One region of the Cupriavidus sp. F041 genome, then DNA from elsewhere that is predicted to be linked to it. Evidence: riboswitches for the same ligand, from Rfam matches in the RefSeq annotation. Region 1 holds a riboswitch; the other holds the start of a gene.
The links. A riboswitch is a leader RNA that binds a small molecule or an ion and turns the genes downstream of it on or off. The one in region 1 is predicted to bind glycine.
Positions count from the first base shown of each region.

Region 2: it holds a riboswitch for glycine, as region 1 does, so the genes downstream of both, gcvT (glycine cleavage system aminomethyltransferase GcvT) here and ACZY0R_RS15985 (D-amino acid dehydrogenase) in region 1, are expected to answer to the same signal.

Region 1 is NZ_JBVASY010000001.1:3,472,325-3,476,504, forward strand. It holds gene ACZY0R_RS15975 (MFS transporter) at 1-99, opposite strand, end outside; gene ACZY0R_RS15980 (LysR substrate-binding domain-containing protein) at 365-1,288, opposite strand; gene ACZY0R_RS15985 (D-amino acid dehydrogenase) at 1,386-2,708, opposite strand; glycine riboswitch at 2,757-2,883, opposite strand; gene ACZY0R_RS15990 (amino acid ABC transporter ATP-binding protein) at 3,318-3,917, shown strand; partial or broken gene ACZY0R_RS15995 (alpha-hydroxy-acid oxidizing protein) at 3,917-4,159, shown strand.
Region 2 is NZ_JBVASY010000002.1:4,097,307-4,101,486, forward strand. It holds gene ACZY0R_RS36265 (UvrD-helicase domain-containing protein) at 1-746, opposite strand, end outside; gene ACZY0R_RS36270 (YMGG-like glycine zipper-containing protein) at 971-1,201, shown strand; glycine riboswitch at 1,270-1,357, shown strand; glycine riboswitch at 1,379-1,518, shown strand; gene gcvT (glycine cleavage system aminomethyltransferase GcvT) at 1,618-2,745, shown strand; gene gcvH (glycine cleavage system protein GcvH) at 2,856-3,236, shown strand; gene gcvP (aminomethyl-transferring glycine dehydrogenase) at 3,338-4,180, shown strand, end outside.

The DNA.
Region 1 (4,180 bases):
GGCGACGATGGCGCAGTGCGAATGCGGGCGGGCCGCGGTGGGGGCGGCGGCGGATGCCGTGCCGGCGGGGCTGGATAGCGCGGTAGGCGCGTGTGTCATGCTTTCCTCCTCGGGTGGGATTGGCTCGGGACGGTTGCGGCGCGGCGCCGTCTCTAGTGGTGTGCTGGCATGGTAAGAGCGAGGCGCCGGATAAGCACTTCGCTTTTTTTCATGGGTATGAGAATCTGGAATAGGCGGGAATAGGCGGGCATGGGCGCCAGCCATCGGGAATGGCGGGCGATGCTCAAAGGGGGGAGGGGTGCCGCGCAAGCCGGCGGGGGGGCAGCTTACGCGCGTCCATGCAACGGCGCAGGCGCAGGCCAGTTCAGGGGGCGGCCGCGCCGCCCAGCGCCGGGGAGTCACCGGAAAGCGCTTCCAGCATGGCATCGTGCAGGCGAGCCGCGGCCCAGGTCAGCACGTGCCGGTCGCGCGTGACCAGGGAGATGGTGCGCTCGGGCACCGGCTCTTCCACCTCGATGAAGTCCATATTGTCCGTGACGAACTTGCTGCCGCGCGATTCGCTGGAAAGCAGGATCAGGGTATCCGCCTTCCAGCACAGTTCCAGTGCCAGTCCCATGGAGGTGCACTCGATCACCCGCGCGGGGGGCGCCAGGCCATTGCCCGCGAACAATTGATGAAAGGGCGAACTGGTGTCGGAGAGCGGGTCCAGCACCAGCCAGTCGGCCTGCTGCAGCAAGCGCACCGAGCGGGCCGCGCGCAGCGGATGCCCGCGCCGCGCGGCAATGATGGTCGGCAGGCGGCAGGCCTGGGTGCAATCCAGTCCGCGGTCTGCCGGCAGCAATTGGGATGTCACCGCAAAGTCCATGGTGCCCTCGCGCAGGTGCTCCAGCAACTGCGTCGGTCGCATCTCCTGCACGCGCAGGCGGGCGTTGGGAAACTCGCGCCGGAAGGTGCTCAGGCAGGCCGCCATCGGCCGCATCACCGCCGTGACCGGCGTCACGCCAACCGTGATCTCGCTGACCACGCTGCCCATCATGTCTTCCAGGTCCTCGCGCGCGCGCCGCACGTTCTCGCTGATCAGCCGGGCATGCGTGACCATCCGCTGGCCATGGGGGGTGAGGCGCACGCCCCTGCTCGAACGCACGAACAAGGTGGCGCCGACGCTGCTCTCCAGTTCCTTGATGGCCTTGCTCAGCGCGGGCTGCGTCAGGTGAAGGATGCGCGAGGCTTCCTGGATGCTGCCGGTGTCAGCGATGGCGGCCAGGGCACGCAACTGGTTAAGCTTCATGGGGAGCCTGCGGGGTCGTGGACGCACATGGTAACGGCAAAGCGCCCGGCGCAGGTGGCCGGGCGCAGGGCGCAGTAACGAGCGCCGCAGTTCGCGCTCAGTGGGCCGTTACGCCGGCCGGACTTGCCGCCACGGAAAGCGCCCGTGGGCCCTTGTGCACCGGCAGCTCGCCGCTGAAGGCAAAGTCCACTTCCGGCACATAACCGCTGATGATGTCGGCAATGGCGCGGCCCGAGCCGCAGCCGTGCGTCCAGCCCAGCGTGCCGTGGCCGGTGTTGAGGTAGAGGCCGTCGATCCCGCTGGCACCGATATACGGCACGTTGCCCGGCGTGGCGGGGCGCAGGCCAGTCCAGAAGCGAGCGAGTTCAGGACGGCTCATGCCCGGGAACACGTCCAGCGTGCGTTTGACGATGGCATCGCAGCGCACCGGGTTCAGGTCCATCGCATAGCCATTGAGTTCGGCGGTGCCCGCCACGCGCAGGCGGTCGCCAAAGCGCGAGAACACCAGCTTGTACTCGTCGTCGGTCAGGCTCACGCTGGGCGCGCGCGCGGGGTCGAGCACCGGCAGCGTCACCGAGTAGCCCTTGGCGGGATAGATATCCAGCTTCACCCCCAGCGGGCGCGCCAGCATCGGGCTGAAGCTGCCCAGCGCAAGCACATAGGCATCGGCGCTTTCGATCTGGTAGCCGCCGGTTTCATCGGCGATCTCCACGCCGCGCATCCTGCCGCCATCGGCATGCAGGCGCTGCACCCGTACGCCGTAGCGGAAGCGCACGCCAAGCGCCTCGCACTTGGCCGCCAGCTCGGTGGTGAAGCGGTGCACGTCGCCGGATTCGTCCTCGCTGGTATAGGTGGCGCCAGCCAGGCGCGGCGCGATATTGGCCAGCGCCGGTTCCAGGCGTACGACTTCGTCGGGCCCGATCACGCGGCGCTCGCAGCCCAGTTCGCGCATGATGCGCGCCGGCTCGATGGCCGCGTCGAACTCCTTCTGGCTGGTGTAGAAATGCAGGATGCCGCGCGTCAGGTGGTCATACTCGATGCCGGTTTCCTCGCGCAGGGCCTGCAGGCTGGCGCGGCTGTACGTGCCCAGGTTCAGCAACTGGATCATATTGTGGGTGGAGCGCTTAGCCGTGCACTCGCGCAGGAACTTCAGGCCCCATGACCATTGCGCCGGGTCGGCGCGCAGGCGGAACAGCAGGGGCGCATCCTCCCGGCCCAGCCAGCGCAGCATCTTCAGCGGCGCGGCCGGGTTGGCCCATGGCTCGGCATGGCTGACCGAGATCTGGCCGCCGTTGCCAAAACTGGTTTCCCGGGCGGCGCCCGCATTGCGCTCCAGCACCACCACCTCATGCCCGGCCTTGGCCAGGTACCACGCAGAAGCGACGCCGATCACGCCGGCTCCCATCACGATGACTTTCATTCTTCAGGCTCCGGACAGCAAAAAGGGGCAGACAGGCCATCTGGCCTGTCTGCCCCCACTGTCCTTTTGCCTGAGAGATTCGCCGCACCCACCACGGGTGCCGGCTTGCCCCTTCGGCGGCCGCATGCCGCGCCACGCTTGGTGGTCCGGTCCGGCGCTCTCCAGTTTTATCGGTTTCCAGTCTTCTGCACCTGAGCGTTTCAGGGGTACGCCTTCGGTAGAAACGCCCAACCTGATATGACGGGGGGCGCCTCGTTCTCCTGGAAGCCGCACCATAGCACGCGTGGCGGGGAGACTGCAAGGGCAGTATAGGTAGCGGGCGTCGGGCCCGCCCGCCGATGTAGCAGCGTTTTGTAGCATCTCCTTCTGGAGTCGCCGATTCTTAAACGTTTGAAGTAGCCGCGCGCCGTACCGCTGGAGGAAATCCGGGCATCCGCCCGGCAAGTTGCGCGAGTGCGTCATATCGGACTCACGGAGCTAATCGCACTGACATGGTTCCCCAGCCTCGTAAGGAAACTAAAAGGAGCGTATCCGCAGGTCACGCTCCAACCCGACGTGGACCTTTCGGCTTCATTGCGCGACAAGAAAAGGCCAGGAATTGCTTGAGCTTTGCGAAAGCTGAATCGCCTGGAAGAAATCCAGAAGGGCAGTATCACACTCGATGGGCAAGATATTCACGCGCCATCACTGAACATCAATAAATTCCGCAGCCACGTTGGCTTTGTTTTTCAGCAGTTCAATCTCTTCCCGCATTTGTCCGTGAGCGAGAACATCTGTCTCGCACCGACAAAGGTCGCGTCGAAGAGCAAGAGTGAGCCGAAGCAAAAGGCGCTCGCGCTGCTCGAACGCGTCGGTCTTGGCCACAAGGCTGAAGCGTATCCTCAGCAGCTCTCCAGTGGGCAGCAACAGCGGGTCGCCATCGCACGCGCGTTGGCGATGGACCCACCCGTCATGCTGTTTGATGAGCCTACGAGTGCGCCGGACCCGGAGATGGCGGGAGAGGTGCTGAACGTCATGAAAGGCTTGGCTAAGGACGGCATGACAATGGTCTGTGTCACCCACGAGATGAACTTCGCCCGAGAAGTCGCAGACCGCGTCTGGTTCATGGACCGGGGTGCCATTCTCGAAGAGGCGGCTCCGTCAGCATTCTTCTCGTCGCCGCAACATCCCAGAGCGAAAGCGTTCCTTTCCGACCGCCGTTCGCACTAACTGGCATCCGCCGCGGAACGGATATTCTGAAGGCCATTGCCCTCGGTGCCAAGTTCGTATTCGTCGGCCGGCCATTCGCATACGCAGCCGCCATTGCCGGTGAGGCCGGCGTCACCCACGCCATTGAGTTGCTGAAGGCGGAAGTCTCGCGGGACATGGCAATGCTTGGCATCAATTCCCTTTCCCAACTGGACGCGACGGAGTCGCCTTACCACCATCGCTTACTGCCCGGGCGACGATAAAGAAAGCGAACTGACTCAGGT
Region 2 (4,180 bases), on a different contig from region 1:
GTGAAGGCCGGCGCGCGCAGGTGCGAGCCGCCGGCGAGCTGCTTGAGCAACTGGTACTGGCAGGCGTTGGTGTCCTGGTACTCGTCCACCAGGAAGTAGCGCAGCCGGTTCTGCCAGCGCATGCGCACCTCTTCGTTGCGCGCGAACAGCTCGGCCGGCAGGCGGATCAGGTCGTCGAAATCCACCGCCTGGTAGGCGTGCAGCGTGGCCACGTAGTTGCGGTAGATCAGCGCCGCCTGATGATCGTCGGGATTCTCGGCCTGGGCGATGGCGGTCTCGGGATCGACCATGCCGTTCTTCCACAGCGAGATGGTGCTCTGCACGTTGCGGATCAGCTTCTTGTCGGTGCTGGCGAGCTGCTCCTGCACCATGCCGAAGCAATCGTCCGAATCCATGATGGAGAAGCGCGGCTTCAGGCCTACGTGTTCGGCCTCGGCGCGCAGGATCTGCACGCCCAGCGAGTGGAAGGTGCTGACGGTGATCTGCTTGATCGGAATCCGCTTGCCCTCGCGCGTGGTCTTGCCTTCCATCAGCTTGGCAATACGCTCCTGCATCTCCTTGGCGGCCTTGTTGGTAAAGGTCACCGCGGCGATGTGCTTGGGCTGGAAGCCCTTGTCCTCGATCAGGTGGGCGATCTTCTGCGTGATCACCCGGGTCTTGCCCGAACCGGCGCCGGCCAGGACGAGGCAGGGGCCGTCGAGATAGCGGACGGCTTCGGATTGGGCAGGATTGAGTCCGTGGGTCATGCGAGGCGGGGGTGACGGATGCGCAACGCGGCATGCGCGATTGCTGGGCGGAGGCTGGATGTTAACACGCGGCATTGGCCCCGCCCCAAGTAGGAAGTGGCCATCACGGAGCCGGTAACACTTCGTAAGCCCGGGAGCCGCGAACCTCCTGGCCCGTCTAATTTTTATGTCCGGCACGAGTATGCCCCGTGCGGGATGCACTTCACGATACGTTGGAGGGAATCATGAACACCCTGCATTCCTTAAGCAAGGCGGTCCTGATCGGTATCGCGGTAGCCAGCATGGCGGGTTGCGCCGATATGACGCCAAAGCAGCGCAATACGGCGATCGGTGCTGGCGTCGGTGCAGTAGGCGGTGCCGTGCTGACTGGCGGTGACGCACTAGGCACCCTGGGCGGCGCCGCCGTAGGCGGTGTGATCGGTAACGTCACGACCGACAATCATCACAGGCGGTAGTGCGCCGCAGCAGGATGGCGGCCCCAGCCGGATGCGTTGACAAAGCCAGGACGCTCCCGTAAATTGCGCGCATCCGACCGGGAGAGCGCGCGAAGCTTGCGCCGCCGAAGGGGTATCACCCGAAAACTCTCAGGCACCATGGACTGGTCGGATCGGCTTGCAACATGCACACGATGCAAGCCGTACTCTGGAGAGCGGCACCCGCCATTTGCTTGATGAATGGTGAGCGTGCCCACCGAAGGGGCGCGCAAGGCCTGGGTCCTGGTTTAACGGGGCCGCCTTGTAATCTCTCAGGTATCGAGGACAGAGGGGTCATCCGCCGCAGCGGATCTGGCAGCGCTATTGCGCGCCGAATCCTGCGGCGGATGGCCCTTTTTTCGTTTTCGAACCGAGATTAGCCTTCCCCCGAGGATTCCATGACGCTCCAGGCCACGCCCCTCAACGCTATCCACCGCGCCCTCGGCGCCCGCATGGTCGACTTCGGCGGCTGGGACATGCCGGTCAACTACGGCTCCCAGATCGAGGAACACCACGCCGTGCGCACGGACGCCGGCATGTTCGACGTCTCCCACATGTGCGTGGTCGATCTCAATGGCGAGCATGTGCGTGCCTTCCTGCGCGGCCTGCTAGCCAACAATGTGGACAAGTTGCAAACGCCGGGCAAGGCGCTGTACTCCTGCATGCTCGACGAAAAGGGCGGCGTCATCGACGACCTGATTGTCTACTTCTTCGCCGAGGACCACTTCCGCCTGGTTGTGAACGCCGGCACCGCCAACAACGATATCGAATGGATCGCCGCACGCAACGCCGCCACCAATAGCGGCGTGAGCATCACGCCGCGCCGCCACGACAACGCGCCCGACGGCGTGGCCCCGCTGGCCATCGTCGCCGTGCAGGGCCCGAACGCCCGCGCCAAGGTGTGGAGCGCCTTTCCCTCGACGCAGCCCAGCGAATCCCTGAAGCCGTTCAACGCCGTGGTGGTGCAGGATCCGGCGCTCGGCGAAGTCATGGTGGCGCGCACCGGCTATACCGGCGAAGACGGTTTCGAACTGGTGGTGCCGGCCGAGAACGTGGCCGGCCTGTGGGAAAAGCTGATCGCCGCCGGCGTGCGCCCGGCCGGCCTGGGCGCGCGCGACACGCTTCGCCTGGAAGCGGGCATGAACCTGTACGGCCAGGACATGGATATCCACACCTCGCCGCTCAACGCGGGCCTGGCCTGGACCGTGGACCTGCAAAGCGAACGCGATTTCACCGGCAAGGCGGCGCTGGTCGCCGGCGGCCAGACCCAGCAGTTCGTCGGGCTGATCCTGCGCGAAAAAGGCGGCGTGCTGCGCGCCCACCAGAAGGTGATCACCCCCGCCGGCGACGGCGAGATCACCAGCGGCACCTTCAGCCCCTCGCTGTCCCAATCCATCGCTTTTGCCCGCCTGCCGCGCGACGTTGCCATCGGCGCCGAGGTTCAGGTCGAGATCCGCGACCGCAAACTCGCCGCGACTGTGGTTAAACTGCCGTTTGTGCGCAATGGCAAGGCACTCGTGAGTTGAACGCTCGCACCCGGTCACAGCGCGCCCGCCGGCGGTTACCCATCGATCATCGTGTATCGGAAGCTCCGCCCGGCTGGCGCTGAATAACAAATTGAATCTGGAGCAATCCCATGAATTTCCCCGCCGACCTGAAATACACCGAGTCCCATGAATGGGTGCGCGTCGAAGCCGACGGCACGCTGACCATCGGCATCACCGACCACGCGCAGGACGCGCTGGGCGACATCGTCTTCCTGGAACTGCCGGAAGTGGGCAAGTCGGTCGGTGCCGGCGACGCGCTGGCCGTGGTGGAATCGGTCAAGGCCGCGTCCGACATCTACGCCCCGGTGGCCGGCGAAGTGATCGCCGTCAACGATGCCGCCGCCGCCTCGCCCGAGAGCGTCAATGCCGACGCCTTCGACGCCTGGCTGTTCAAGCTCAAGCCGGCCAACAGCGATGACGTGAACGGCCTGATGTCGGCCGACGCCTACAAGGCCAACGTCGGCGCCTGATGCCAGATCGTCATTCCCGCGCCACGGGAATGACGGACAAAGACTGTCCGCGACGCGGCCGGGCCGACCACCCGCCGCACCGCTCCCACGAGATCCTTGCCATGAACGCCCCCCTGCCCATGACTGCCGCCCAAGTTGCCCGGCCCACGCTGGCCGAACTGGAGGCGCGCGACGCCTTCGCCTCCCGCCATATCGGCCCCGATGCCGCCGAGCAACAGCACATGCTCAAGGTGCTCGGCTATGACAGCCGCGCCGCGCTGATCGACGCCGTCATCCCCGCCGCCATCCGCCGCCGCGACGGCATGCCGCTGGGCGAGTTCACCGAGCCGCTGACCGAGGAAGCGGCGCTGGCCAGGCTGCGCGGGCTGGCGAACAAGAACAAGGTACTCAAGAGCTTTATCGGCCAGGGTTACTACAACACCCTGACGCCGGGCGTGATCCTGCGCAATATCTTCGAGAACCCGGCCTGGTACACCGCCTACACGCCCTACCAGCCCGAGATCTCGCAAGGCCGCCTGGAAGCCATGCTGAACTTCCAGCAGATGGTGACCGACCTGACCGGCCTGGATATCGCCAATGCGTCCATGCTGGACGAAGGCACCGCGGCCGCCGAGGCCATGACGCTGCTGCAGCGCGTCAACAAGCACGCTTCCAATACCTTCTACGTGGCCGACGACGTGCTGCCGCAAACGCTGGAAGTGGTACGCACCCGCGCCCTGCCGCTGGGCATCGAGGTCAAGGTAGGCCCCGCTTCGGAAGCCGCCGGCGCCCATGCCTTCGGCGTGCTGTTGCAGTATCCCGGCGTCAATGGCGATGTCGCCGACTACCGCGCCATCGCCGATGCCGTGCACGCCGCCGGCGGCCTGGTGGTGGCTGCCGCCGACCTGCTGGCGCTGACCCTGATCGCCGCGCCCGGCGAATGGGGCGCCGACGTGGCGGTGGGC